2 regions of the Cupriavidus sp. 05N40 genome follow, and region 1 is predicted to be linked to the other one. Evidence: riboswitches for the same ligand, from Rfam matches in the RefSeq annotation. Region 1 holds a riboswitch; the other holds the start of a gene.
The links. Region 1 has a riboswitch for glycine ahead of AC1DO7_RS31740 (D-amino acid dehydrogenase). Riboswitches for the same ligand answer to the same signal wherever they lie in the genome.
Positions count from the first base shown of each region.

Region 2: it holds a riboswitch for glycine, as region 1 does, so the genes downstream of both, gcvT (glycine cleavage system aminomethyltransferase GcvT) here and AC1DO7_RS31740 (D-amino acid dehydrogenase) in region 1, are expected to answer to the same signal.

Region 1 is NZ_JBFTND010000186.1:116-5,780, forward strand. Features, by position in the region: partial or broken gene AC1DO7_RS31735 (GTPase domain-containing protein) at 1-1,400, shown strand, start outside; glycine riboswitch at 1,684-1,810, shown strand; gene AC1DO7_RS31740 (D-amino acid dehydrogenase) at 1,859-3,175, shown strand; gene AC1DO7_RS31745 (acyl-CoA synthetase) at 3,217-4,854, opposite strand; gene AC1DO7_RS31750 (Crp/Fnr family transcriptional regulator) at 5,004-5,665, shown strand, end outside.
Region 2 is NZ_JBFTND010000017.1:34,336-38,556, forward strand. Features, by position in the region: gene AC1DO7_RS06535 (UvrD-helicase domain-containing protein) at 1-2,041, opposite strand, end outside; glycine riboswitch at 2,251-2,338, shown strand; glycine riboswitch at 2,360-2,492, shown strand; gene gcvT (glycine cleavage system aminomethyltransferase GcvT) at 2,594-3,721, shown strand; gene gcvH (glycine cleavage system protein GcvH) at 3,811-4,191, shown strand.

The sequences.
Region 1 (5,665 bases):
GTGAACTCGTGGGCGGGGCAGCACTCAGTGCGGCCATGGAGGCCGACATGATATTGCTCGTCGTTACACCCGAACTTCCCTATCGGGCCCAGGCAGGCATATTGAGAAGGCTGCTAGACCAAGACAACCTCTGTCTCGGCAGACCATGCTGCCTGGTGGTCAACAAAATAGACCGGGACCGCAATGGAGGCGCCGGCATGCAACAGCGGATTGAGGCGGTATTGGGTAGACGCATCGGCATTCCCGTGCTCCACTGCTCGGTGGCAAAGTACTTCCATGCCAGGCAGGCCTCGGCCGGCTTCCGCGAGCGACTGCTGCGGCAAAGCAGATTGTCGGCGCTGGTGACCAGCCTTTCCGCCTGGGGAAACCAGACCGGTCAGGCGAGCCGGGCGATTGCAGCCATCAGCGCTGTGGAAGGCGTTATGCGGGATGTCATGCAATCCGGCGACGAGCCCTGCCTGCAAGCACGCATAGCCTGCGTCCAGAAGGAAATCGCCGAGCTTGAACAGGCAAGGGAACACCTGCATTCGCTCGCGCGCCTATGGCATCGGCAAGTCTATTCAACAGTACTGGGGCGTGCCGCGAAAGCAATGGAACGTCTGGACGGCACCGCCGAGGCTCCGGAGGTGCAGGCGTTCTTCACCTCCACGCTTGACCAGATGAAGGAGGACTTGAGCAAGCTTTGGTGCGAAATGGAGCGACAGCTGCACGAAATCCTTGGCGGCGCGGGGAAGCAACTCGAGAATCGCACAACGCAGGCGCTCCACATGCCGTGGTCCGGCGGCAGCTTCGCGCCAGGCACACCCGGCTCACTGGATGCCATCCGCATCCCAGCTAGCCCGGCATTGCGTCTGACGCGGCTTGTCAATAGCGCAACCGGGCCAATAGCAGGCGGACTGGAAGCCGCTTCGATAAGCACAAAGGCACTCGGCAATCTCCTCTACGAAATTGCCGGGTCCACCGGGATAAGGCTGGTCAGGACGGAGGCTCTCCGTCGAGCTGGCCTCATCACAAGAGCATCGGGAAGACTAGCGGCATTCAGCCCGTTGCTAGCAACCATCCTCGACCTCTATCTGCATTTTCGGGAAGAGAAAATCGAGGATGCCAAACGGCGCTACGTTACGGACCTGCGCCGCTCGCTTCGCGCTGCATTCAGACAGCACGCCGAAGCATCGGCGCTAGGCACCAGCAATGCCATCGAGAGGTTCGGAAACACGGCTCTGGACAACATCGCGGCAAATCTGACTGGTCAACTGAAGGATATGCTGGAACGCCAGGCCATCAGTATCGGGCTTGGCAAGCAGTCGGAAGAGGTAGCCGACCGCTGCAAAGCACTGAAGCAGCAATTGCATGATGCACTCAACGGTGCCACGCCGCGGATACCAGGCACTGCACCTTGAACCCTATTGCCATATTGGTCCGCCACCTGTAAAAGCCTGCGCTACTCGTGCCCTGCTCCCGAGCTCGCCGGCTCCAAAAATTGGCCGGCCAGACTGCTACAGAACCTTGCTACAGCGCGCGGCCCGGCGGCGGGGCGCCGCCGGGCCGCCATACTGCCCTTGCAGTCTCTCTGCAACGCGTGCTATGTTGCGGCTTCCAGGAGAACGAGACACCTCCGCCGTATCAGGTGGGTGTCTCTACCGAAGGCGTACCCCTGAAACGCTCAGGTGCAAAAGACTGGAAACCGAACAAACTGGAGAGCGCCGGACCGCACACCGACCAGGTAAGCGGCACGCGGCCGCCGAAGGGGCAAGCCGGTACCCGTGGTGGGTGCGGCGAATCTCTCAGGCAAAAGGACAGTGGGGGCAGGCAGGCCAGATGGCTTGCCTGCCCCTTTTTGCTATCCGGAGCCTGAGAAATGAAAGTCATCGTGATGGGAGCCGGCGTGATCGGCGTTGCGTCTGCGTGGTACCTGGCCCGTGCCGGGCACGAGGTCGTGGTGCTGGAGCGCAATGCGGGCGCGGCCCGGGAAACCAGTTTTGGCAACGGCGGGCAGATCTCGGTCAGCCATGCCGAGCCTTGGGCCAACCCGGCCGCGCCGCTGAAGATGCTGCGCTGGCTCGGGCGCGAGGATGCTCCGCTGCTGTTCCGCCTGCGCGCAGATCCGGCGCAGTGGTCGTGGGGACTCAAGTTCCTGCGCGAGTGCACGGCCAGTCGCTCCACCCACAACATGATCCAGCTGCTCAACCTGGGCACCTATAGCCGCGCCAGCCTGCAGGCGCTGCGCGCCGAGACCGGCATCGAGTACGACCACCTCACGCGCGGCATCCTGCATTTCTATACCAGCCAGAAGGAATTCGACGCGGCCGTCGAGCCGGCGCGCATCATGCGCGAGCTGGGCTGCGAGCGCCGCGTGATCGGGCCGGACGAAGTGGTGCGGCTGGAGCCGGCGCTGGCGAATATCGCGCCGCGTCTGGCGGGCGCCACCTATACCAGCGAGGATGAATCGGGCGATGTGCACCGCTTCACCACCGCGCTGGCCGCGCGCTGCGAAGCGCTGGGCGTGCGCTTTCGCTATGGCGTGCGGGTGCAGCGCCTGCATGCCGAGGGCGGCAGCATGCACGGGGTGGAGATTGCCGACGAGACTGGCGGCTACCAGATCGAGAGCGCGGACGCCTACGTGCTGGCGCTGGGCAGCTTCAGCCCGATGCTGGCGCGCCCGCTCGGGGTCAAGCTCGACATCTATCCGGCCAAGGGCTATTCGGTGACGCTGCCGGTGCTCGACAGCGAGCGCGCGCCCAGCGTGAGCCTGACCGACGACGAGTACAAGCTGGTGTTCTCGCGCTTTGGCGACCGCCTGCGCGTGGCCGGCACAGCCGAACTCAACGGCTATGCGATGGATCTGAACCCGGTGCGCTGCGAGGCCATCGTGCGGCGCACGCTGGAAGTGTTCCCGGGCATGAGCCGACCGGAGCTGGCGAAATTCTGGACCGGGCTGCGCCCTGCCACGCCGGGCAACGTACCTTATATCGGCGCCAGCGCCATCGGCGGGCTCTACCTGAACACCGGCCACGGCACGCTTGGCTGGACGCACGGCTGCGGCTCGGGCCGTGCGATCGCGGACATCGTCAGCGGCCGCGTGCCGGAGGTGGATTTCGCCTTTACGGGCGCGCTGCCCGCCGGTGGCACGACGCGGCCGGCGACGCTGGCGTCCGCGCAGCGGGCCGTCCACTAGCCCCCGGCCCCGGKGGCGCCGGCCGGCGCCACCGCGCGTGGCTAGACGTCGATGGCCGTGTCCGACTTGACCTTGCGGCGCAGCTCGAACTTCTGGATCTTGCCCGTCGAAGTCTTGGGCAAGGGCCCGAAATACACGGCCTTGGGCACCTTGAAGCCAGCCAGCAAGGTGCGGCAATGCGCGATCAGTTCCTCGGCCGTGGCGCTGGCGCCGTCTTTCAGCTCGACGAAGGCGCAGGGCGTTTCGCCCCACTTGGCATCCGGCTGCGCCACCACCGCCGCGGCCAGCACGGCCGCATGGCGGTAGAGCGCGTCTTCCACCTCGACGCTGGAGATGTTCTCGCCGCCGGAGATGATGATGTCCTTGCTGCGGTCCTTGATCTTGACGTAGCCGTCCGCCGTGCGCACGCCCAGGTCGCCGGTGTGGAACCATCCGCCGGCGAAGGCTTCGCGCGTGGCCTTCTCGTTCTTGAGATAGCCCTTCATGCAGATATTGCCGCGGAACATGATCTCGCCGATCTCCTCGCCGTCGGCGGCCACTGGCTGCATCGAATCCGGATCGAGCACCGCCACCCCGGCCTGCAAGTGGTAGCGCACGCCCTGGCGGGCCTTGCGGGTGGCGCGGTCTTCCTGCGACAGCGCGGCCCAGTCGTCCTGCTCCGCGCACACCGCGGCCGGGCCATAGGTCTCGGTCAGGCCGTAGACGTGGGTCAGCTCGAAACCCATTTCTTCCATCTGCGCCAGCACCGCCGCGGGCGGCGGCGCACCGGCCACCATGCCGCGCACCGGGCCGCGCAGGCCTTCGCGCCAGGCCGGCGGCGCGTTGACCAGCGCGGTGTGGACGATGGGCGCGGCACAGTAATGGGTCACGCCTTCGTCGCGCATCAGGTCGAACACCAGCTTGGGCTCGAACTTGCGCAGGCACACATTGATGCCGGCGCGCGCGGCGATGGTCCAGGCAAAGCACCACCCGTTGCAGTGGAACATGGGCAACGTCCACAGGTAGACCGCGTGCTTGGGCAGGTCCCACTCGAGGATGTTGGACACGGCATTGATGGCTGCGCCGCGATGGTGGTAGACCACGCCCTTGGGGTCGCCGGTGGTGCCCGAGGTATAGTTCAGGGCGATGGCGTCCCACTCGTCGGCGGGCCATTGCCAGGCGTAGTCGGGATCGCCCGAGGCCAGCAGGGTTTCGTAGTCGGTCTCGCCAAAGCGCGGCGCGTCCTGCGGGCCCAGCGCATCTGCCACCGCCACCACCTTCAGGCCGGGGATTTCGTTGCCGATCTGGCGCGCGAGCTCGGCGAACTCGGTATCGGCCAGCAGCACCTTGGCCTCGCCATGACGCAGCATGAAAACCAGGTTGGCGGCGTCGAGCCGGATGTTCAGCGCATTGAGCACCGCCCCCGCCATCGGCACGCCGAAGTGCGCTTCCACCATGGCCGGCGTGTTGGGCAACAGGACCGCCACCGTATCGCCCCGGCCGATGCCGAGGCCCGCCAGCGCGCTGGCCAGGCGCCGCGCACGAGCGTAGGTCTCGCGCCAGGTCTGGCGCAGCGGGCCATGCACGATGGCCAGGCGCTCGCCATAGACTTCGGCGGCGCGCGCCAGGTAATCGATGGGCGTGAGGGGAACGTGGTTGGCCGGGTTCTTGCCCAGGCCGGTGTCGAAATCGCTTGGCATTGCTTGGTCTCCGCTTGCGCCTGGCGCTGCGGGCGCCGCCGGTCGCTGTTACTTTTTGCAGGGCAAGGCTATCATCCCACACGACAAAGCTTTGTCGTCCGGATGACAGTGCCCCGCCGGGGCGCGCTCTCCGGGTTGAATCCAGATCAATGTCCAGCCATCCACCCGCGTCCTCCCAGCCCGGCCTTCCCGCACCACCCCCCGCTGCCACGCCTGCGTCGCCGGCTGCCTTGCTGTCCAGGCACGAGTGGTACGCCTCGCTCGCGCCGGCCCACCAGGCGCTGGCCGCACGGCAGGTGGTGGTCCAGGACTTCGCCGCGGGCGCCTTCGTGGCGCGCCGGGGCGAGCCGTCGCGCTACTGGATCGGGGTCGAGAACGGACTCATCAAGCTCGCCGTGTATACGCCGGACGGGCGCGGCTGCACCTTCTCCGGCGTGCCGGCCGGCGGCTGGTGCGGCGAAGGCAGCGTCATCAAGCGCGAGGCCCGCCGCTACGACGTGATCGCCATCCGCGACTCGCGCATCGCGCTGGTGCCCGATACGGTGTTCCACACCCTGCTGGCGGAGAGCCTGCCCTTCTCCAGCTTCGTGGTGCGCCAGCTCAACGAACGCATGGGGCAGTTCATCGCAACCGTGCAGAACGACCGGCTGCTGGGTGCGGATGCGCGCGTGGCGCAGGCCATCGCGCAGCTGTTCCATGCTGCGCTCTACCCGCGCACAAGCGCGGTACTGGAGCTTTCCCAGGAAGAAATCGGCCTGCTCACGGGGCTCTCGCGCCAGCGCGTCAACCAGGCATTGCGCCGGCTGGCGGC
Region 2 (4,221 bases), on a different contig from region 1:
GGTCCTTGGGGCTCATGGCGGGCGTGGCGTCCGCCGGCGCGGGCGCTTCCTCGAGCTTCATCTCGCCGATAAAGCGCGAAGGTTCGCAGGAGTAGGTGTCGCGCGCGCGCTTGCGCTTCTTGCACCAGCTGATGTGCAGGCTGCGCTGGGCGCGCGTGATGCCGACGTACATCAGGCGGCGCTCTTCCTCGATCTTCTCGTCGCCGAGGTCTTCGTCCTCGCGGCAATGCGGCAGGATGCCCTCTTCCACGCCGACCAGGAACACGTGCGGGTACTCCAGCCCCTTGGAGGCGTGCAGCGTGGACAGGCGCACCGCGTCGGGATCTTCCTCGCGGCCTTCGAGCATGCTCATCAGCGCCACGGTCTGGGTCAGCTCCAGCAGGTTCTTGCCTTCGTCGCCGAAGCCGTCGGCGGTGTCGAAGCCGGTGGCCTCGCCGCCCTCGGCGGCCTCGGGCTTGGTGCCCTTGCGCTTGAGCCAGTCGARGAATTCGAGCGTGTTGGTCCAGCGCGACTGGGCCTGGCGCTCGTCGAACGTGTCGTACAGGTAGGCCTCGTAGTGGATGCCTTCCATCATGTCGTCGAGCACTTCGGTGGCGGGATCGCTGGCGGCGCGGCCGGCCAGGCGCACCATGGCTTCGCAGAACACGCGCAGCGGCTCGAGCTGGCGCGGCTGCAGCTTGCCTTCGATGCCGCCCATCATGGCCGCTTCGAACAGCGAGACCTTGGCCTGCCCGGCGAAGGTGCCCAGCACTTCCAGCGTGGCGTTGCCGACGCCGCGGCGCGGCGTGGTGATGGCGCGGATGAAGGCGGGATCATCGTCCGGATTGGCGATCAGGCGCAGGTAGGCGCAGATGTCCTTGATCTCGGCCTTGTCGAAGAAGCTCTGGCCGCCCGACAGCACATAGGGAATGCGCTCGCGCCGCAGGATCTGCTCGAACAGGCGCGCCTGGTGGTTGCCGCGGTAGAGGATGGCGTAGTCACGGAACTGCGCGCGCCGCTCGAACTTGTGCGCCGAGAGCCGGAACACCACCGACTCGGCTTCGTGCTCCTCGTCGTTCATCGGGTTGATGGCGATGGGGTCGCCCATGCCGTGCTCGCTCCACAGCTTCTTGTCGAACAGCTTCGGATTGTTGGAGATGACGGCGTTGGCGGCCTCCAGGATGCGCACGGTGGAGCGGTAGTTCTGCTCCAGCTTGACCACCTTGAGATCGGGGAAGTCGGTCTGCAGCAGGCGCAGGTTGTCCAGCGTGGCGCCGCGCCAGCCGTAGATGGCCTGGTCGTCGTCGCCCACCGCGGTGAAGGCCGGCGCGCGCAGGTGCGAGCCGCCGGCCAGCAGCTTGAGCAGCTGGTACTGGCAGGCGTTGGTGTCCTGGTATTCATCGACCAGGAAGTAGCGCAGGCGGTTCTGCCACTTCATGCGCACCGCTTCGTCGCGCGCGAACAGCTCGGCCGGCAGGCGGATCAGGTCGTCGAAATCCACCGCCTGGTAGGCGTTGAGCGTGGCCACGTAGTTGCGGTAGACCAGCGCGGCCTGGTGGTCGTCGGCGCTCTCGGCGGTGGCGATGGCGGTCTCTGGATCGACCATGCCGTTCTTCCACAGCGAGATGGTGCTCTGCACGCTGCGGATCAGCTTCTTGTCGGTGGTGGCGAGCTGCTCCTGCACCAGGCCGAAGCAGTCGTCCGAGTCCATGATGGAAAAGCGCGGCTTCAGCCCCACGTGCTCGGCCTCGGCGCGCAGGATCTGCACGCCGAGCGAGTGGAAGGTGCTGACCGTCATCTGCTTGAGCGGAATGCGGCGGCCCTCGCGCGTGGTCTTGCCTTCCATCAGCTTGGCGATACGCTCCTGCATCTCCTTGGCGGCCTTGTTGGTGAAGGTCACCGCGGCGATATGCTTGGGCTCGAACCCCTTGTCCTCGATCAGGTGCGCGATCTTCTGCGTGATCACCCGCGTCTTGCCCGAACCGGCGCCGGCCAGCACCAGGCAGGGGCCGTCGAGATAGCGGACGGCTTCGGATTGGGCGGGATTGAGTCCGTGGGTCATGCGTTTGGCGTGGTGGCGGAAGCGGATGGCGAAATGGCTGGCGAAGACGACGCGGCCAGGGCTGCCTGTGAAGACTGCGGCACCGGGGTGATGTCCCCGCAAGCGACAGCAGCCGCAGATGTTAACACGCCGGGTTGCCGGCCCCGGGGTGCCGGTGCCGTGCCGCGCGCCACGCGTTGACAAGCCACCGGGGCTGCCTGTAGAGTCGCGCCATCCGGCCGGGAGAGCGCGCAGATCTTGCGCCGCCGAAGGGGTATCACCCGAAAACTCTCAGGCACCATGGACTGGTCGGATCGGCTTGCAATATGCACACGATGCACGCCGTACTCTGGAGAGCGGCACCCGCCACGCGCGCAAGCGACGGCGAGCGTGCCCACCGAAGGGGCGCGCAGGGCACAGGTCCACCGGACCGCCTTGTAATCTCTCAGGTATCGAGGACAGAGGGGTCATCCGYCGCGGCGGATCTGGCAGCGCCATGGCGCGCCGGGTCTGGCGGCGGATGACCCTTTTTTCGTTTTCGAACCGAGATTTCCGCCTTCCCCCGAGGACTACATGACGCTCCAGGCCACGCCCCTCAATGCCATCCACCGCGCACTCGGCGCCCGCATGGTCGACTTCGGCGGCTGGGACATGCCGGTCAACTACGGCTCCCAGATCGAAGAACACAATGCCGTGCGCACCGACGCCGGCATGTTCGACGTCTCCCACATGTGCGTGGTCGACCTGGCCGGCGCCAATGTGCGCGCCTTCCTGCGCGGCCTGCTGGCCAACAATGTGGACAAGCTGCAGACGCCGGGCAAGGCACTTTATTCCTGCATGCTCGACGAGAGCGGCGGSGTCATCGACGACCTGATCGTCTACTTCTTCGCCGAGGACCGCTTCCGCCTGGTAGTCAATGCCAGCACCGCGACCGGCGATATCGAATGGATCACCGCGCGCAACGCCGCCACCGGCAGCGGCGTCACCATCACCCCGCGCCGCGGCGACAACGCCCCCGCGGGCGCCGCGCCGCTGGCCATCGTCGCCGTGCAGGGCCCGAACGCCCGCGCCAAGGTGTGGAGCGCCTTCCCCTCCACCCAGCCCAGCGAAGCCCTCAAGCCCTTCAACGCCATCGTGGTGCAGGATCCCGCCCTGGGCGAAGTCATGGTGGCGCGCACCGGCTACACCGGCGAGGATGGTTTCGAACTGGTGGTGCCGGCCGCGAACGTGGCCGGCCTGTGGGAGAAGCTGGTCGCTGCCGGCGTGCGCCCGGCCGGCCTCGGCGCGCGCGACACGCTGCGCCTGGAAGCCGGCATGAACCTGTACGGCCAGGACATGGATATCCACACCTCGCCGCTCAACGCCGGCCTGGCCTGGACCGTGGACCTGCAGAGCGAGCGCGACTTCACCGGCAAGGCGGCGCTCGTCGCCGGCGGCCAGACCCAGCAGTTTGTCGGCCTGATCCTGCGTGAAAAAGGCGGCGTGCTGCGGGCGCACCAGAAGGTGATCACCACTGCCGGCGACGGCGAGATCACCAGCGGCACCTTCAGCCCTTCGCTGTCCCTGTCCATCGCATTTGCCCGCCTGCCGCGCGACGTTGCCCTCGGCGCCGAGGTGCAGGTCGAGATCCGCGACCGCAAACTCGCCGCGACTGTGGTTAAACTGCCGTTTGTGCGCAATGGCAAGGCACTCGTGAGCTGAACGCTCGCACCGGTCACAGCGCGCCCGCCGGCGACGGATTGCCTCCGCCCGGCGGGCGCTGAAAAAACAAATTGAATCTGGAGAATCCCATGAATTTCCCCGCCGACCTGAAATACACCGAGTCCCATGAATGGGTGCGCGTCGAAGCCGACGGCACGCTGACCATCGGCATCACCGACCACGCGCAGGACGCGCTGGGCGACATCGTGTTCCTGGAGCTGCCGGAAGTGGGCAAGTCGGTCGGCGCAGGCGACGCGCTGGCGGTGGTGGAATCGGTCAAGGCCGCTTCCGACATCTACGCGCCGGTGGCCGGCGAAGTGATCGCCGTCAACGAAGCCGCCGTCGCCGCGCCGGAAAGCGTCAATGCCGACGCCTTCGATGCGTGGCTGTTCAAGCTCAAGCCGGCCAACAGCGACGACGTCAACGGCCTGATGTCGGTGGACGCCTACAAGGCCAACGTCGGCGCCTGACGCGACACCCTGCCGCTCCCGCGAGGCTTG